DNA from 4 places in the Streptomyces sp. S4.7 genome. Region 2 is predicted to be linked to each of the others. Evidence: riboswitches for the same ligand, from Rfam matches in the RefSeq annotation. Region 2 holds a riboswitch; each other region holds the start of a gene.

Region 1 (4,494 bases), 1.3 Mb from region 2:
CGCGAGAGCCGGTGACACGTCGGCGCGGCCGACCGCGGCCGACCGCGGGGCCGCCCTCCCGTACGTCGAGTACGAGGCCGAAGCCGCCGACTATGACGGCACGTTGCTGGAGGCGGACCCGAAGCGCACCTTCGGGCACACCAACTTCGCCAGCGAGTCGTCGGGCCGCAAATCGGTACGGCTGGACAGCACCGGTGAGTTCGTCGAGTTCACCTCGACGAACGAGGCCAACTCGATCGTCGTGCGCAACTCCGTCCCCGACGCGCCCGGCGGTGGCGGTATCGACGCCACCGTCAGCCTCTACGCCGACGGCGCGTTCGTGCAGAAACTGGACCTGTCGTCCAAGCACAGCTGGCTGTACGGCAACACCGACGACCCCGAGTCGCTGACCAACACGCCCCAGACGGACGCCCGCAGACTCTTCGACGAGTCGCACGCGCTGCTGGAGAACAGCTATCCGGCGGGCACGAAGTTCAAGCTCCAGCGCGACGCGGACGACGACGCGTCCTTCTACATCGTCGACCTGATCGACCTGGAGCAGGTGGCGCCCCCGGCGAGCAAGCCGGCCGAGTGCACCTCCGTCACCGAGTACGGTGCCGTCCCCGACGACGGGAACGACGACACCAAGGCCATCCAGGACGCGGTCACCGCGGACCAGAGCGGCGACATCGACTGCGTCTGGATCCCGCAGGGCCAGTGGCGTCAGGAGCAGAAGATCCTGACCGACGACCCGGACAACCAGGGTCAGTACAACCAGATCGGGATCAGCGACGTCTCGATCCGCGGCGCGGGCATGTGGCACTCACAGCTCTACACGCTCACCGAGCCGCAGAACGCGGGCGGGATCAACCACCCGCACGAGGGCAACTTCGGCTTCGACATCGACGACAACACCCAGATCTCCGACATCGCGATCTTCGGCTCCGGCCGGGTCCGCGGCGGTGGAGGCACCGAGGGCGGGGTGGGTCTCAACGGCCGGTTCGGACAGAACACCAAGATCGCAAACGTCTGGATCGAGCACGCCAACGTGGGTGTCTGGGTCGGCCGGGACTACGACAACATCCCGTCGCTCTGGGGCCCCGCCGACGGGCTGGAGTTCAGCGGCATGCGGATCCGCAACACCTACGCCGACGGCATCAACTTCAGTAACGGCACGCGCAATTCGCAGGTGGACAATTCATCCTTCCGCACCACGGGTGACGATTCGCTCGCCGTCTGGGCCAATCGATACGTCAAGGACCCGGCGGTGGACATCGCGCACGACAACTCGTTCACCAACAACACCATTCAGCTGCCCTGGCGGGCCAACGGCGTCGCGATATACGGCGGTTACGGCAACAAGGTGCAGAACAACCTGATCGCCGATACGGCCAACTACCCCGGAATCATGCTGGCGACGGACCACGACCCGCTGCCTTTCTCGGGTGAGACGCTGCTCATCGGAAACGCGTTGCACCGCACGGGCGGCGCTTTCTGGAACGAGGACCAGGAGTTCGGTGCGATCACCATTTTCCCGGCGAGCCGCGACATCACCGGGGTGAAGATCAGGGACACCGAGATCTCCGACTCCACGTATGACGGCATTCAGTTCAAGAACGGTGGCGGCAACGTACCGGACGTCGAGATCAGCAACGTGTCGATCGACAAGTCCAACAACGGTTCCGGCATCCTCGCGATGGGCGGTGCCCGCGGCAACGCGACCCTGACGGACGTGACCATCACCAACTCGGCCGAGGGAGACGTACTGGTCGAGCCGGGATCGAGCTTCGTGATCACGGGCGGCCCCGGCACGGGGCGGGCGGCCGGATGACACGCCACTGACGGCAGGGCGACAGCCCCGCTCCGCGCCTTCCGTACGGCTCTGTGAGGCGAGCCGTACGGAAGGCGATTTTCGTGCGTTCAGGACACTGCTCGCAAAAGGTGGAAGATTGCAATTTGTCCGCTTTGCGGGGTGGGTGTTATGTGTATCCAGGGGATGACTTGTACCTTTCTGGGCGGTGTTGTCGTCGGCCGGTTGCATCAATGCCCCGTGATGTGTGTCACAGATTCGGCGGACGGTTTCTCCCGTGCCCGCTCCCACCTCCCTTGCGGGAAAGGAAAGTTGAGGCCCGTACCGCCGGGTGGGAATTCGCATTGTTCGCCATTGGATCAGCGAATGGCGGGGCGTGGTGAATTCAGGACTTGTTTCGCCCGGACGTTCTCGCTTACGTTCTCGTCATTCCGGGCGGAACGCCGAATCCTGCCGCTGTCCGGAAACCGCACCCACCCATTCACGTACGGCAGGAGCGGGGGACCCAGGTAAGTCGCCGATCCGGCAATGCCGGACCGGCTCGGGGTGAAGCCGCGCCAACAGCGCGGCCGGGCATCTCCCGCCCGAACCCGACAGCTCACCTCGCAGGCGACGGAGAGGATTTCGTCATGCCCGCACAGGGTAAGCACCGCCGTTCCCGCACCAGTCCGCTCGCCCGCCGCCTCATCGCCCTCGGGACGGGCGGCGCCGCACTCGCGCTGCCCCTGGTGACCGCCACCACGGCGGGCGCCGCCCCCGCCCCGCAGCAGCCCGTCAAGGCCCCGACGGCCGCCACGGCCGCCGCGAAGGTCACCCACACCGTCGCGAAGGGCGAATCGTTGGCCAAGATCGCGGACGCCCGTTCCGTGAGCGGCGGCTGGAAGGCGCTGTACAAGACCAACCGCGCCACCGTCGGCGAGAACCCGTCAGTGATACACCCCGGCCTGAAGCTGAAGCTCTCGGGCAAGCCGAAGGCCGCGGCCCCGACCGCGTCGACCGAGAAGGCGTCGGGCGAGACCACCGAAGCCGTCGAGACCGCCGCGAAGTCGTACACCAACGACCTCGACGGCTGGATCCGCGAGGCGCTGGACGTCATGGCGCAGAACGGCATCCCCGGTTCGTACGACGGGATCCACCGCAACATCATGCGCGAGTCCGGCGGCAACCCGCAGGCCATCAACAACTGGGACTCGAACGCGGCGGCCGGCACGCCGTCGAAGGGCCTGCTCCAGGTCATCGCCCCGACCTTCGAGGCGTACCACGTGGCCGGCACCTCGACCGACCCGTACGACCCGGTCGCGAACATCACGGCGGCGTGCAACTACGCGGCCGACCGCTATGGCTCGATCGACAACGTGAACGGCCCGTACTGATCGGCACGGCTGTCGCGTGACCCGGAAGGCCGGGCGGGCCGCATGGAGCGGCCCGCCCGGCCTCCGGCCGTCCTCAACCGCCTGACGGCTCCACGAGCCCGCCCGGCGATCGAGGGCGAAGCGGCCACCGGGCGGACCCGGTCCACCCCCTCGTCCTAGATGTCCAGCAGCCCCGCCGCCAGGTCCCCGACCCGCGCCCGCCACGCCGCCTCCGCTGCCTCCGCGTCGAAGTCGAGCGGGCCCGTCTGGGTGAGGACCAGCCGGGGCCCGTGCCCCGTCCCGGCGCGCAGCTCCCAGCGGACCTCACCCTCTGGGTGCCAGGCGTACGCCAGGACCTCCGGCTTGCGTACGTCCGTGACCGGCCCCGCCGGGATCTTGCCGGCCATGAAGCCCGACGGCACTGGCGAACCGGTCAACGGCTCCGTGCCACCGGTCAGTTGCGCCCAGACAACCTCCGCGGGCCGTACGAGCTGGCGCTCGAACCGGACCCGCCGCCCGCCGTCCTCCGTCTCCTCGACACGCCCCCGCGTCAGCTCATGGAAGCGGGCCAGATACGCCTCGTGCAGCCTGCCGCTCGTGTCCTGGTCCACGTCCACGGGCCGGTCCGCCAGCAGTCGTCCCAGTGCGGTGACGCAGACCTGCCAGCCGGACGCGAAGCTCGCCGCCCCGAACCGGTCGCCGAAGGTGTGGACGAGGCTGAGCCGTGAGCCGTCCCCGTCCGGTGTGATTTCCCAGCGCAGATGGTCCTCGCCCCAGGTGAAGGCGAACAGGCGCGGTTCGTCGACGTCGGTGACCCGCCCGGTCATGGCCGGGCCGGGGCCCGGCTCGCCGGGGAAGTGGAAGCCGATCCCGCCACCCGGCCGCAGATCCACGCTCACCTCGGAGGGGAACCACTTCGCCAGGTGCGCGGGCTGCGTGATCGCCTCCCAGACCCGCTGCGGCGGATGCGCGAGCCGGCGCTCCATGCGCAGAGCGGTCCGCCCGCCGCTCTCGGCCGACAGGGAGGGCGAGAAGCCGTGGTCGTCGGAACGGCTGTCGTCGGGGTGCGCAGTCATGAGGAATCGTCCTCCATCGCGTCGAGATGCCGTTCGAGCGCGTCGAGCCTTCCGGTCCACAGATGCCGGTAGTGCCCGAGCCAGGCGTCGAGCTCGGCGAGCGGCTCCGGGGTCAGTTCGTACCAGCGGCGCTGGGCGTCCTGCCGGACCCGTACCAGCCCTGCGTCCCTCAGCACCCGCAGATGCTTTGAGGTGCCTGGCTGGCTGAGGCCGAGCCGGTCGGTCAGCTCACCGACCAGATGCGGACGCTCCAGGAGCAGATCGAGGATCCTGCGTC
Region 2 (4,494 bases):
CGCCTCGTCGACCCGGCGCAGCGCCTGGGCGAAGGAGATCTTCTCCCGGACCGAGAGCGCGTCGATCATCGCCTCGGCCCGGTCGCCGATGCCGCGCTTGGGCACGTTGAGGATCCGGCGCAGCGGGACACCGTCCTCCGGATTGGCGAGCACGCGCAGATAGGCCAGCACGTCGCGGACCTCCTTGCGCTCGTAGAAGCGCACGCCGCCGACGACCTTGTAGGGCAGGCCGACGCGGATGAAGATCTCCTCGAAGACACGCGACTGCGCGTTCGTCCGGTAGAAGACGGCGACATCGCCCGCCTTGGCCTCGGACGCGTCCGTCATGCGGTCGATCTCGTCGGCGACGAACTGCGCCTCGTCGTGCTCGGTGTCCGCCACGTACCCGGTGATCAGGGCGCCCGCTCCCGCGTTCGTCCAGAGATTCTTGGGCCGCCGGCTCTCGTTGCGCTCGATGACCGCGTTGGCCGCGCTGAGGATCGTCTGCGTGGAGCGGTAGTTCTGCTCCAGCAGGATCGTCGTCGCGTCCGGGTAGTCCTCCTCGAACTGGAGGATGTTGCGGATCGTGGCGCCCCGGAACGCGTAGATGGACTGGTCCGCGTCACCGACGACGCACAGCTCGGCCGGGTCGTGTCCCTCGCCCGCGGGGCCGACCAGCTCACGCACCAGGGTGTACTGCGCGTGGTTGGTGTCCTGGTACTCGTCCACCAGGACGTGGCGGAAGCGGCGGCGGTAGTGCTCGGCGACGTCCGGGAACGCCTGGAGCAGATGGACCGTCGTCATGATGATGTCGTCGAAGTCCAGGGCGTTGGCCTCGCGCAGCCGCGCCTGGTACATCCGGTACGCCTCGGCCAGCGTCTTCTCGAAGGGGTCCGTGGCCTGGCCGGCGAAGGTCTCCTCGTCGATCAGCTCGTTCTTCAGATTCGAGATCCTGGCGCTGAACGCCTTCGGGGGGTGGCGCTTGGGGTCGAGGTCCAGATCGCGGCAGACCAGGGCCATGAGCCGCTTGGAGTCGGCCGCGTCGTAGATCGAGAACGACGACGTGAACCCCAGCCGCTTCGACTCGCGGCGCAGGATCCGCACGCAGGCGCTGTGGAACGTCATCACCCACATGGCGTTGGCGCGCGGTCCGACGAGTTGTCCGACGCGCTCCTTCATCTCGCCCGCGGCCTTGTTGGTGAACGTGATCGCCAGTATTTCGCCCGGATGCACGCTGCGGGTCCCCAGCAGATGCGCGATCCGGTGCGTCAGCACCCTGGTCTTGCCGGAGCCCGCGCCCGCCACGATGAGCAGCGGCGATCCGGTGTGCACCACGGCGGCGCGCTGCTCGTCGTTCAGCCCTTCGAGCAGCGCCGCCGGGTCCACGACCGTGCGCGGCGCACCGTCTCGGTGGTACGCATCCCTGGGCGGGGGCACGTCGAACTTCCCTCCGAAGAGATCGTCGGGCACCTGTTCCGGAGCGGTGTCCTCGGGCGGCGGCGGAGGCTCCTCGGCCGAGGGCTGGAGGTCCGCCAGGAAGCTGTCGTCAAAGAGGCTGCTCATCGCTTCCTGAGTCTAGGGTGCCGCACTGACAGCCCGCCGCCACATGGCCTCGCGGGGGCACCAACGAGCGTTTGCGTCAAAGGTCACGAAAATGTATCGGGCATATCGACCATCAACCTTCACAGCGGCACCACAGATTGGCTAGCGTGCACGCCGAGGCCGTCCGTACTCCATCGGCGATCAGCGCCAAGCGGGCTGCCTGCGCCGAATCCGGGCTTCCCGAAGGGAGTCAGGAACCGGGGACCCACCAAGTTCCACCGGGGTGAATCGGGCCGTGTTCCCGGCCCGTAGGGCAGCCTTCCGTTCCGCCCGAACCCGACAGCTAACCCGGTAGGCGGTCCACGGAAGGAGATGCCGACCTTGGCGTCGCATCGCAAATCGCGCAGCCGTACCGGCGTGCGCGCGAACACACCGGCCGTCGGGTTCACGACGGCCGCACTCGCCTCGGTCACGCTTCTGTCGACACAGAGCGCCACCGCCGCGCCGGCGGAGCCCAAGCCCTCCATAGAAGAGGTGCAGAAGAAGGTCGACGACCTGTACCGGCAGGCCGGTACGGCGACACAGCAGTACAACAAGGCGAAGGAGGCGACCGACACGCAGCGCAAGTCGGTCGACCGGGTCCTGGACGACGTCGCCAAGAGCGCCGACAAGGTCAACGAGGCGCGACGCTCCCTCGGTACGTACGCGGCGGCGCAGTACCGCGCGGGTGCGGTCGGTCCCACGGCCGCCCTGATGTTCGCCGACAGCCCGGAGTCGTACTTCGAGCAGACCCAGCTGATGGACCGGCTGACCGACCGCCAGCAGGAAGCCGTCGAGGACTTCCAGAAGGAGCAGCGGTCCGCGGCCAAGCAGCGCGTCAAGGCGACGAAGAGCCTGGAGACGCTGACTCAGTCGCAGGCGTCGCTCAAGGCGGGCAAGCAGAAGGTCCAGAACAAGCTCGCGGCGGCGCGTTCGCTGCTGTCGGACCTGACGGCCGAGGAGAAGGCGCGGCTCGCCGCGCTGGAGCGGAAGAAGGAGGAAGAGGCCCGCCGCAAGGCCGAGGCGAAGGCCAAGGAGGAGGCCGCGGAGCGCAAGCGTCAGGAAGAGGCGCGGCAGGAGGAGGCCCCCGCCACCGGAGGCGGCACGGACACGGGCTCGGGCGGCGGCTCGGGAGCCACGGACGGTACGTACGCGGCCAAGGCCGAGAAGGTGCTCGCGTTCGCCCGCGCCCAGATCGGCAAGCCGTACGTGTGGGGCGCCACCGGCCCCGGCTCGTACGACTGCTCGGGGCTGACGGGCGCCGCCTGGAAGGAGGCGGGGGTCCAGCTGCCGCGTACGACCTGGGACCAGGTGAAGGTCGGCAAGCGCGTCGCCACGGCGGACCTGCTCCCCGGCGACCTGGTGTTCTTCTACGACGACATCAGCCACGTCGGCATCTACAAGGGCGACGGCAAGATGATCCACGCGCCGAAGCCGGGTGCGAACGTCCGTGAGGAGTCCATCTACTACATGCCGATCTACGGCAGCGTGCGCCCGGCCTGAGCGGGTCGCCCCGCCGGGCCGTCGAGGAACCAGACGTCGATCGGGTCCATCTCGTCTTGTTCGGCGCATCCCACGGTCACCAGCGCGCGGCCGTCCGGGGTGAAGGCGCCGACGCTCGGCCCGGACGACAGCCGCAGCACGCGGCCGTCGCCGCCGAACAGGACGTCGCCGACGTCCGACGACATGAACGCGAGCGGTCCGCTCGCGGTCCACACCGCACGCGCGGTGATCACCGACATCGGGTCGGTGGCGACCATGCCGTCGGGCGCCCGGTCCGGCCGTATCGGCCCACCCGCGGTGAGGGCCGGCGGCAGGGACGGGGATCCGGACCGGGACTCGTGCGGGGACGGCGTCAGCACGCACAGCGCCGGGTCGTCCTTGCCGTCCGCCCCGACGGCGAGGAACCCGGTGCCGTCCGGCGCCACGGCCATCGCGTGGATCGTGACCAGCCCGGTGTCCGCCTCGGCGAGCGCCGCGCCGCCGTCCGCCTCCCGCACCACCAGCCGGCTGCCACGGGCGTGCGCCAGCAGCCTCCCGGCCGCGTCCAGGGCGACGGGACCCTCGCCCTCCCAGCCCGCCCCGTCCGGACCGGGCGCGCCCGCCAGGACGTGTCCGGTCCGCGCGTCCAGGACGGCCACGGGACCGCCGCGCAGCCGCCCCACGGCCACCCTCCGGCCGGCCGCGTCGTAGGAGAACCGCACGGGGAACGTCGATGCCCACGAGGTCGTCCTCCGTCTCCTCCTCGTCACTGTCGTCCGCCCCCGACCCGCCCGGCCAGATCTCCTCGGGGTCCAGCGTCCACAGCCCCTCCCCGGCCGACGACCAGGCGTGCCAGCGGCACTCCACCGAGGCGGCCACGGTCGCGCCGTCCGGGAGATCCGGATGTCGAGCGGATTGTCGTGGTAGTCGGCGCCGTCGAGGAAGCTGGTCAGCGGACCGTTCGCGACCGTGCTCCAGCCGACGACGTCGCCGCCGTTGTGATGCCACTCGGCCACCGCGCCGAACACCAGCCGCCGCAGACCGGACGGGGCCGCCACCGCGATCGCGCCGTAGGGGAAGGAGGCGACGCCGTCGGTCAGCGCGTACCCCGAGGGCGTGTGCACGCGGTCGTTCGCCTCCTCGTACTCGTCCCGGTCCGCCTCCGGCTCGGCCGGGACCCGGGCCGACTCCACGTCGACCAGCCGGCCGAGCCTGCGCGTCCCCGCGAGCGCGTGGTACGGCCGTACGTCACCCGACAGCCACTCGGCCCACCACCGGTCCGGCATCGGCCGCTGCTCCGGCGACCAGCTCCGCAGACCGGTGGCGACGGCCGCCGCCTGCGTCTCGTCCAGGGCTTCGAGCAGCGGGCACAGCCGATCCCAAAGCGACCTGGAACACGGCCCCTTCAGCATTTCCCCGAGAGTGGTCATGGGAAGAACCTACGCGCGCCCA
Region 3 (4,494 bases), 1.9 Mb from region 2:
ACTGCGCACGCTCCCGGTGCAGTTCACAGCGGTGCGTGACTGACGGAACGTCAGCACTGTGACTTTCACGTGATCTCCGCTGCATCGACTTGTGACAGACGTTCGAGTACCGCTACGTTCACGACCGTCTCAGCAGTCACGTGTTCGGAATTCACGTTTCAGCAGTCTCAAGGAAGGCAACCGCATGCGCTCCGGGAACGGCCGGCACCGTCGGCCCCGCCAAGCCCCCGCTCTTGTCGTCGCGGCAGGGGTGACAGGCTCGGCGATCGCCATCCCGCTGCTCGGCGCGACCGGCGCCAGTGCGGCCGACGTCACCACCTGGGACCGGGTCGCCGAGTGCGAGAGCGGCGGCATGTGGAGCGCCGACCTAGGCAACGGGTACTACGGCGGACTCCAGATCTCCCAGGAGACCTGGGCCGACTTCGGCGGTACGGCGTACGCCCCCACCGCCGACCAGGCCAGCCGGAGCCAGCAGATCGCCGTCGCGGAGAAGATCCTCGCCGCGCAGGGACCGGCCGCGTGGCCGACGTGCGCGCTGATCACCGGCCTCACGGCGGACACCGATACGGGCAGCGAGTCCTCCGGCGAGGCCGCCGAGAAGCCCGAGGCGCCCGCGGAGCCCGAGCCGGACGAGACGGCCGTCCTGCCCGCAGCTCCCGAGTCGACGCCCCCCTCGGGCCAGTTCGGCCGGGACTCCGCCTCCGGGGCCGAGAGGCCCGCTACGGGGGAGTCGAGCGCGGAGCCGAGCACCGAGGCCTCCACGGGCCAGGGCAAGCACCGCGGCGAGCCCGCTCCCGAGAGCGACGCGACGACCGGCTCGGGCGAGTCGGCCGAGGCGGACACGGACGGCACGGACGGGTTGACCGAAGCGGGCAAGCCAGGTAAGTCCGGCGAAGAGCGTGAAAGTGGCCGCCATGCCTCACGGGGTGACGATTCGGCGCGCGGCGACGTGGCCGAGGACGGCTCGTACACCGTCCGCACCGGCGACAACCTGTGGGCCATCGCCGACGAGCAGAAGGTGGAGGGCGGCTGGCCCGCCCTCTACGAGGCGAACCGCGAGGTCGTGGGCTCCGACGCCGATCTGATCCTGCCCGGCCAGAGCCTCGATCTGACCGCGAAGCAGGGGTAGTTAAGCGGGCTATGTCCGCATCTGCGTAAGTGAGACAAGCGTCTCTTCGTCCCAACTGACACGGTCTGCCCGGTGGCTTGCCCCGGGCCCTTCCCGACCTGCGTAAACAGAGGTTTCCCTGGGGCGGGATGGGTGAATCATCCCGGATGTTCCGTCTTTGAACATCCGGGATGTCTGTGTTTACGGTCTGAACCGCTCGCACCGCGGGCACCGTCGACCGTCACGCCGAATCCTGCCGTCGGTCGGGGGGAGTACTCGTCGCGTCAAGCGCCGAAGGCAGGAGCGGGGGACCCACAGGTAAGTGCCGGTCATCACGGCCGGCTCGGGGTGCAGCCGTGCGCAGGGGGACGTGAAGACGTTCCCGGGCCGCACGGCCGGGCAACTCACTTGGCCCGAACCCGACAGCTCACCTCGCAGGCGTCGGTGAGGAGATCACGCATGCTGTTTTCCAGCAACTCCGGCAAGGGCAAGCACCGCCGTCCCTCCAAGACCGTCCGCTACGCCACGCTCGCCGGCATCACCGGTGCCGCTGTCGCCGCCCCGCTGCTCGGCGCCACCTCCGCCTCCGCCGCCACCACCTCCGAGTGGGACGCCGTCGCCCAGTGCGAGTCCGGCGGCGACTGGTCGATCAACACCGGCAACGGCTACTACGGCGGCCTCCAGTTCTCGGCCTCCACCTGGGCCGCGTACGGCGGCAGCGCCTTCGCCTCCAGCGCCGACCAGGCGTCGAAGTCCCAGCAGATACAGATCGCCGAGAAGGTCCTGGCGGGCCAGGGCAAGGGTGCCTGGCCGAGCTGCGGCGTCGGCCTGTCCAACGCCTCGAACGACGCCGGCTCCGCCGAACCGGCCCCGGAGCAGTCCGCCCCGGAGGCCCGGCCGGCCCCGCAGAAGTCCGAGCCGCGCGCAGAGCAGGAGCAGCCCGCCTCGCGTGGTGAGGCGCGCGGTCCGGTCAAGAAGGGCGACGGCGAGTACAAGGTCAAGGCCGGCGACACCCTCTCCAAGATCGCCGAGACGAAGAAGGTCGAAGGCGGCTGGAAGAAGCTCTTCAAGCTGAACAAGGACATCATCGAGAAGGCGGACGAGATCTTTCCGGGTCAGCAGTTCCACCTGAGCTGACCCCATCCCCAGAACCCCGGCCCCGACCCGGCGCGCCTCACTCCCCCCGGACGCGCCGGTCCGGGGCCGGGGCCTGTCCGCCGGGCGAACCGCGCGCCCACCGCGCGACATTCGTCACCCTCCGCGCATTCCGGGCTCTTTTCGTCCCAGCGGGCGGGCATCGGCCGACCGTCGCCCGGCAGCCGGTTAGGCTCATGCCGCGGTGCCAATGAGGCCCCGCACCAAAGCGTCACATCCCAGAAGGAGATGCTCGTGCCGTCCATCGACGTCGTCGTAGCCCGGGAAATCCTTGACTCCCGAGGCAACCCAACGGTCGAGGTCGAGGTCGGCCTCGACGACGGCAGCACCGGCCGTGCTGCTGTCCCCTCCGGTGCCTCCACCGGCGCGTTCGAGGCCCTCGAACTCCGCGACGGTGACCCGAACCGCTACCAGGGCAAGGGTGTCGAGAAGGCCGTCCTCGCCGTCATCGAGCAGATCGGCCCGGAGCTCGTCGGCTACGACGCCACCGAGCAGCGGCTGATCGACCAGGCGATGTTCGACCTGGACGCGACGCCCGACAAGTCCTCGCTCGGCGCCAACGCCATCCTCGGTGTCTCGCTGGCCGTGGCGCACGCCGCCTCCGAGGCCTCCGACCTGCCGCTGTTCCGCTACCTCGGCGGTCCGAACGCGCACCTGCTGCCCGTGCCGATGATGAACATCCTCAACGGCGGGTCGCACGCCGACTCCAACGTGGACATCCAGGAGTTCATGATCGCGCCGATCGGCGCCGAGTCGTTCTCCGAGGCCCTGCGCTGGGGTGCCGAGGTCTACCACACGCTGAAGAAGGTCCTGAAGGAGAAGGGGCTCTCCACGGGCCTCGGCGACGAGGGCGGCTTCGCGCCGAACCTGGAGTCCAACCGCGCCGCGCTCGACCTGATCCTCGTGGCCATCAAGGAAGCCGGCTACGCCCCGGGCAAGGACATCGCGCTGGCGCTCGACGTCGCGGCCTCCGAGTTCTACAAGGACGGCTCCTACGAGTTCGAGGGCAAGTCCCGCTCGGCCGCCGAGATGACCGAGTACTACGAGGAGCTCGTCGCCTCGTACCCGCTGGTCTCCATCGAGGACCCGCTCTTCGAGGACGACTGGGCCGGCTGGAAGGTCCTCAACGACAAGCTGGGCACCAAGGTCCAGATCGTCGGCGACGACCTCTTCGTCACCAACCCCGAGCGCCTCGCCCGCGGCATCGAGGAGGGCTCGGCCAACGCCCTGCTCGTCAAGGTCAACCAGATCGGTTCGCTGACCGAGACCCTGGACGCCGTCGAGCTGGCGCAGCGCAGCGGCTTCAAGTGCATGATGTCGCACCGCTCCGGCGAGACCGAGGACGTGACGATCGCCGACCTGGCCGTCGCCACCAACTGCGGTCAGATCAAGACCGGCGCCCCGGCCCGCTCCGAGCGCGTCGCCAAGTACAACCAGCTCCTGCGCATCGAGGAGATCCTGGACGACGCGGCCGTGTACGCGGGCCGCAGCGCGTTCCCCCGCTTCAAGGACTGACCTGCGCCAGGGCCGGTCCTCGCCGGGGCCGATCCCCCGAGCACCTGATCCGGCCTCCGGCCCGGCCCGGCACAGCCAGTCGTGCGTACGTCCCCGTCCCCGGTCCCGTACCGTGTCCGGGGACGTACGCGCGTACAGAGGCAGTACGGCAGTACCGGAGGTACGAGGCCCGCTCAGACCTCTGAGGGAGGCGGGACCATGGCCGCGAACCGGGACCGGTTCTCCACCGCGACCAAGATCAGGATTCTGGGCGAGCAGACCGCCGCCCGGGTCTACCGCTCGCAGACCCGCAGGCAGGCCCGCCGCTCCCGGCTCACCGGACGCGCCGCGTTCCTCGTGCTCGTCGTCTGCTCGCTGATCGTGGCGCTCGCCTACCCGATGCGGCAGTACGTGTCGCAGCGCGGCGAGATCGCCGAGCAGCAGCGGCTGACACAGGAGGCCCGGCAGCGGGTCGAGGAGCTGCGCGACGAGAAGGCCCGCCTCCAGGACGACGCGTACATCCAGCGCCTGGCGCGCGAGCATCTGCACTACGTGATGCCGGGGGAGACCGGCTACATCATGTCCGACCCCCGGGCGGCCGAGGAGCGCCGCACCGACCAGGGCGCGGCCGACCGGCCCTGGTACTCCAATCTCCTGGACGGCGTCGACAGCGCCGACCGGACGGACAGATAGACACCAAGGAAACCGACGCAGGTATGGATACGCCCCCTCCGCAG
Region 4 (4,494 bases), 1.2 Mb from region 2:
CGCGAAGCGCCTGATCCCGCGCTCGCGCGCCACCGCGGCGATGTGTTCGAGGAGCGCGGAGGCGATCCCGCGTCCCTGGTGCGCGTCCTGGACGAGGAAGGCGACCTCGGCCTCGTCGGCGGGCGCGGAGGCGGGCATGCCCCGGGCGTCGATCCGGTCGTAGCGGACGGTGGCGACGAACTCGCCGCCGACGGTCACCGCGAGTCCCACCCGGTCCACGTAGTCGTGGTGGGTGAAGCGGTACACGTCCTTGTCGGAGAGCCGGGGGTAGGGCGCGAAGAAGCGGTAGTACTTCGACTCGTCGGAGACCTGCTCGTAGAAGCTGACCAGCCGCTCGGCGTCGTCGGTCGTGATGGGCCTCACGCGCGCGGTGCCTCCGTCGCGCAGAACCACGTCTGCTTCCCAGTGATCGGGGTACGCGTGCTGTGACGGCGTCGTCATGGGACGAGCCTACGGCGCGCACACGGGTAGCGGCGGGTGCTGGGCCGGGGCAGTCTGGGGTCTGTCGACGGACCCCAGGGGTGCCTCGTCGGTCCGTCCGGAGCCGCGTGGCACACTGGTCTAGACAACAACTGTGACTTGAAGGGCAACACCATGGCTGAGCGTCGCGTCAACGTCGGCTGGGCCGAGGGCCTGCACGCCCGTCCCGCCTCCATCTTCGTCCGTGCCGCCACGGCCTCCGGCGTGCCGGTGACGATCGCCAAGGCCGACGGCAGCCCGGTCAACGCGGCGTCGATGCTCGCCGTGCTGGGGCTGGGCGCGCAGGGCGGCGACGAGATCGTCCTGGCCTCCGACGTGGACGGCGCGGACGTCGCGCTCGACCGGCTGGCGAAGCTGGTGGCCGAGGGCCTGGACGAGCTTCCCGAGACCGTCTGACCCGCGCCGCGTACGTACGAAACGGCGAAGGCCCCGGCAGGACGCCGGGGCCTTCGTGGTGTCTGGGTACCGGCTCAGACGCCGACGCCGTGCGAGCGCAGATACGCGACCGGGTCGATGTCGGTGCCGTACTCCTCGCTCGTCCGCGCCTCGAAGTGCAGGTGCGGTCCCGTGGAGTTGCCGGTCGAGCCCGAGAGGCCGACCGACGTGCCCGGGGAGACGCTCTGGCCGACGTTGACGGCGACCGAGGAGAGGTGTCCGTACTGGGTGTACGTGCCGTCGTTCATACGGATGACGACGTTGTTGCCGTACGCGCCGCCCCAGCCGGCCTCGACGACGGTGCCCGCGCCGACGGCCACGACCGAAGTGCCCGACGTGGCGCGGAAGTCGACGCCGCTGTGGCTGCCGGACGACCAGAGCGCGCCTCCGGTCCGGTAGCCGGTGGTGACGGAGGAGCCGGCGACGGGGAGCCGGTAGGCGTTCAGGCGCTCGCGCTCGGCGGCGCGTGCCGCGCGCTCCTCGGCCTCGCGGGCCTGCGCCTTGCGCTTCGCCTCGGCCTTGGCGCGAGCGGCGGCCTTGGCCTCCGCCTTCGCCTTCGCGGCCTTCCGGGCGGCCAGGCGCTGCGCGTCGGCCTGGGCGTCGATCTTCGCGGCGAGCGAGTCGTCGATGACGATGGCGCGGTCCGGGGCGGCCGGGGCCGCCTCCTGGGCGAGGGCCGCGCCCGCTTCGGCGGCGAGCGCCGGGGAGGCGAGGGTGCCGATGACACCGGCCGCGGTGAGAGTGGCGACTCCGGCGATGTTCGCGCTCCGGCGCGTCATTCGGCCCGGGGCACGGTGCTTCCCGGTGGCACGGGTGAACGCCATGAAGTGGCTGGTCCTTTCCTTCCTTCTCGCCTACCGGGTTAGCTGACGGGTTCGGAGCAGGAAGGTCTCCTACGGGCTCCTCCGCGGATCACGCGAAGGCCCCCGATTCACCCCAGGGACGCAAATGGGTCCCCGGCTCCCCAGGCTCGCGCCTGACGGGGACTCGGCGATGGCTGTCCGGTGCCGCGGATGCGGCGGGCTCTGGCGGACAGCCGGACCGACGCTAAAGGGGTCATCTTTCAATCACCAAACAGACAGGCCCTTTTGTAGCGCACGCCACAGGGCATTCAGGCAACCTCCTTATGAATGCGGACATAGCGGGAAACCCCGGCGACTGGTTCGTCACCGGGGTTCCCTTTGTGCGTATTGAGCCGCGTGGTTCGTGGGCCGGCCTCAGCCGGTGACGACCTTCACCTCGCCGATGCCGAGCCCCTCGACAGGCTCCCGGATCACCGAGGCGTCCCCGACGAGCACCGTGACCAGCCGGTCGCCCGGGAAGGCGCTGACGACGGCGGCCGTCGCCTCGACGGTGCCGGTCTCGGCCAGGCGTGCGTAGAGCCGCGCCTGGAAGTCGTCCGGGAGGTGCTGCTCGACCTGGTCGGCGAGCGTGTCGGCGACGGACGCGGCCGTCTCGTACTTCAGTGGCGCGACTCCGACCAGATTCTGCACGGCCGTCTCGCGCTCGGCGTCCGTCAGCCCTTCGGCCGCGAGCGTACGCAGCACCTTCCACAGATCGTCCAGCGCGGGGCCGGTCGACTCGGTGTCCACGGAGCCGCTGATGGCGAGCATGGAGGCGCCCGTACCGTCCGGGTCCGAGCGCAGCACCTGCGCGAAGGCCCGCACGCCGTAGGTGTAGCCCTTCTCCTCGCGCAGCACCCGGTCGAGCCGGGAGGTGAGCGTGCCACCCAGGCAGTACGTGCCGAGCACCTGGGCCGGCCAGACGCGGTCGTGCCGGTCGGGGCCGACCCGGCCGATCAGCAGCTGCGTCTGGACGGCTCCGGGCCGGTCCACGATCACCACGCGGCCGGTGTCGTCGGCGGTCACCGGCGGCACGGGGCGCGGCTCGGAGGTGTCGCCCGTCCAGTCGCCGAGCGTCTCGGCGAGCAGCGCCTCTACGTCGACGCCGGTGAGGTCGCCGACGATGACCGCGGTGGCGGTGGCGGGGCGCACGTGCGCTTCGTAGAAGGCGCGGACACCCTTCGCGTCGATGCGTCCGACGGTCTCCTCGGTGCCCTGGCGCGGGCGCGACATGCGCGAGGTGGCCGAAAACAGCTCCTTGGAGAGCTGCTTCGCCGCGCGGCGGGCCGGGTTGGCCTGCTCGTGCGGGATCTCGTCGAGCCGGTTGGTGACGAGCCGGCCGACCTCGCTCTCGGAGAACAGCGGGGCGCGCAGGGCGTCGGCGAGCAGGCCGAGCGCCTTGGGCAGCCGGGAGACCGGGACCTCCAGGGAGACCCGGACGCCGGGGTGGTCGGCGTGCGCGTCGAGCGTGGCGCCGCAGCGCTCCAGCTCGGCGGCGAACTCCTCGGCCGTGTGCTTGTCGGTGCCCTCGGACAGCGCGCGGGCCATGATCGTGGCGATGCCGTCGAGGCCCTCGGGCTCGGCCTCCAGCGGGGCGGCGAGGGAGATCTCGACGGCCACCACCTGCTGGCCGGGGCGGTGGCAGCGCAGCACCGTCAGTCCGTTGGGCAGGACACCGCGCTCGGGCGCGGGGAACGCCCAGGGCCTGGCCTCTCCGGCGGTCGGCTGCGGGTGGAACTCCATGGTCACGGCAGCGTCGGTCACTGGTCCGCCCCCTCGTGCTCGTCGGTGTCGGCAGCCGCGTCGTCGGCGTCGTCGTCGGGGGAGGTGGGCTCGTAGACGAGCACCGCCCTGTTGTCGGGGCGCAGCCGCGCCTCGGCGACGGCACGTACCTCTTCGGCCGTGACGTCCAGCACCCGCTGGACGGCGGTCAGCGCCAGCTGCGGGTCGCCGAACAGCACCGCGTACCTGCACAGTTCGTCGGCGCGGCCCGCGACCGTGCCGAGCCGGTCGAGCCACTCGCGCTCCAACTGGGCCTGGGCGCGCTCCATTTCCTCGGCCGTGGGGCCTTCGGCCGCGAACCGGGCCAGCTCCTCGTCGACAGCGGCCTCGATCTGCGGAACCTCGACGCCGCCGGAGGTCTTCACGTCCAGCCAGCCGAGCGAGGGCGCGCCCGCCAGCCGCAGCAGTCCGAATCCGGCGGTGACGGCCGTACGGTCGCGGCGTACCAGGCGGTTGTGCAGCCGGGAGGACTCGCCGCCGCCGAGGACGGTGAGCGCCAGGTCGGCGGCGTCGGACTCGCGGGTGCCGTCCTGCGGCAGCCGGTAGGCGGCCATCAGCGCGCGGGCCGGGACCTCCTCGTGGATCTCCTCGCGCAGCTGCTCGCCGATGATGTCGGGCAGGGAGCCGTCGCGCGGCGGCTGCTTGCCGTCGTGGCCGGGGATCGAGCCGAAGTACTTCTCGACCCAGGCGAGGGTCTGCTCGGGGTCGATGTCGCCGACGACCGAGAGCACCGCGTTGTTCGGCGCGTAGTACGTACGGAAGAACTGCCGCGCGTCGTCGAGGGTCGCCGCGTCCAGGTCGGCCATCGAGCCGATCGGGGTGTGGTGGTAGGGGTGGCCCTCGGGGTAGGAGAGCGCGGTCAGGCGCTCGAAGGCGGTGCCGTAGGGCACGTTGTCGTAACGCTGGCGGCGTTCGTTCTTCACGACGTCGCGCTGGTTCTCCATCCCCTCGTCGT

The links. A riboswitch is a leader RNA that binds a small molecule or an ion and turns the genes downstream of it on or off. The one in region 2 is predicted to bind cyclic di-AMP.
Region 1: linked by a shared signal. The riboswitch ahead of SSPS47_RS26585 (LysM peptidoglycan-binding domain-containing protein) and the one ahead of SSPS47_RS21125 (C40 family peptidase) in region 2 are both predicted to bind cyclic di-AMP.
Region 3: linked by a shared signal. The riboswitch ahead of SSPS47_RS12360 (transglycosylase family protein) and the one ahead of SSPS47_RS21125 (C40 family peptidase) in region 2 are both predicted to bind cyclic di-AMP.
Region 4: linked by a shared signal. The riboswitch ahead of SSPS47_RS26070 (M23 family metallopeptidase) and the one ahead of SSPS47_RS21125 (C40 family peptidase) in region 2 are both predicted to bind cyclic di-AMP.

Annotation. Positions count from the first base shown of each region.
Region 1 is NZ_CP048397.1:5,961,976-5,966,469, forward strand. It holds partial or broken gene SSPS47_RS26580 (glycosyl hydrolase family 28-related protein) at 1-1,810, shown strand, start outside; cyclic di-AMP (ydaO/yuaA leader) riboswitch at 2,254-2,414, shown strand; gene SSPS47_RS26585 (LysM peptidoglycan-binding domain-containing protein) at 2,419-3,162, shown strand; gene SSPS47_RS26590 (SRPBCC family protein) at 3,318-4,217, opposite strand; gene SSPS47_RS26595 (metalloregulator ArsR/SmtB family transcription factor) at 4,214-4,494, opposite strand, start outside.
Region 2 is NZ_CP048397.1:4,696,925-4,701,418, reverse strand. It holds gene pcrA (DNA helicase PcrA) at 1-1,542, opposite strand, end outside; cyclic di-AMP (ydaO/yuaA leader) riboswitch at 1,735-1,895, shown strand; gene SSPS47_RS21125 (C40 family peptidase) at 1,894-3,063, shown strand; gene SSPS47_RS21120 (hypothetical protein) at 3,039-4,472, opposite strand.
Region 3 is NZ_CP048397.1:2,830,886-2,835,379, reverse strand. It holds gene SSPS47_RS12370 (cytochrome P450) at 1-43, shown strand, start outside; gene SSPS47_RS12365 (transglycosylase family protein) at 185-1,129, shown strand; cyclic di-AMP (ydaO/yuaA leader) riboswitch at 1,388-1,564, shown strand; gene SSPS47_RS12360 (transglycosylase family protein) at 1,568-2,245, shown strand; gene eno (phosphopyruvate hydratase) at 2,492-3,778, shown strand; gene SSPS47_RS12350 (septum formation initiator family protein) at 3,977-4,450, shown strand; gene SSPS47_RS12345 (DUF501 domain-containing protein) at 4,474-4,494, shown strand, end outside.
Region 4 is NZ_CP048397.1:5,853,690-5,858,183, reverse strand. It holds gene SSPS47_RS26080 (bifunctional GNAT family N-acetyltransferase/acetate--CoA ligase family protein) at 1-441, opposite strand, end outside; gene SSPS47_RS26075 (HPr family phosphocarrier protein) at 595-876, shown strand; gene SSPS47_RS26070 (M23 family metallopeptidase) at 951-1,739, opposite strand; cyclic di-AMP (ydaO/yuaA leader) riboswitch at 1,752-1,918, opposite strand; gene SSPS47_RS26065 (pitrilysin family protein) at 2,133-3,500, opposite strand; gene SSPS47_RS26060 (pitrilysin family protein) at 3,518-4,494, opposite strand, start outside.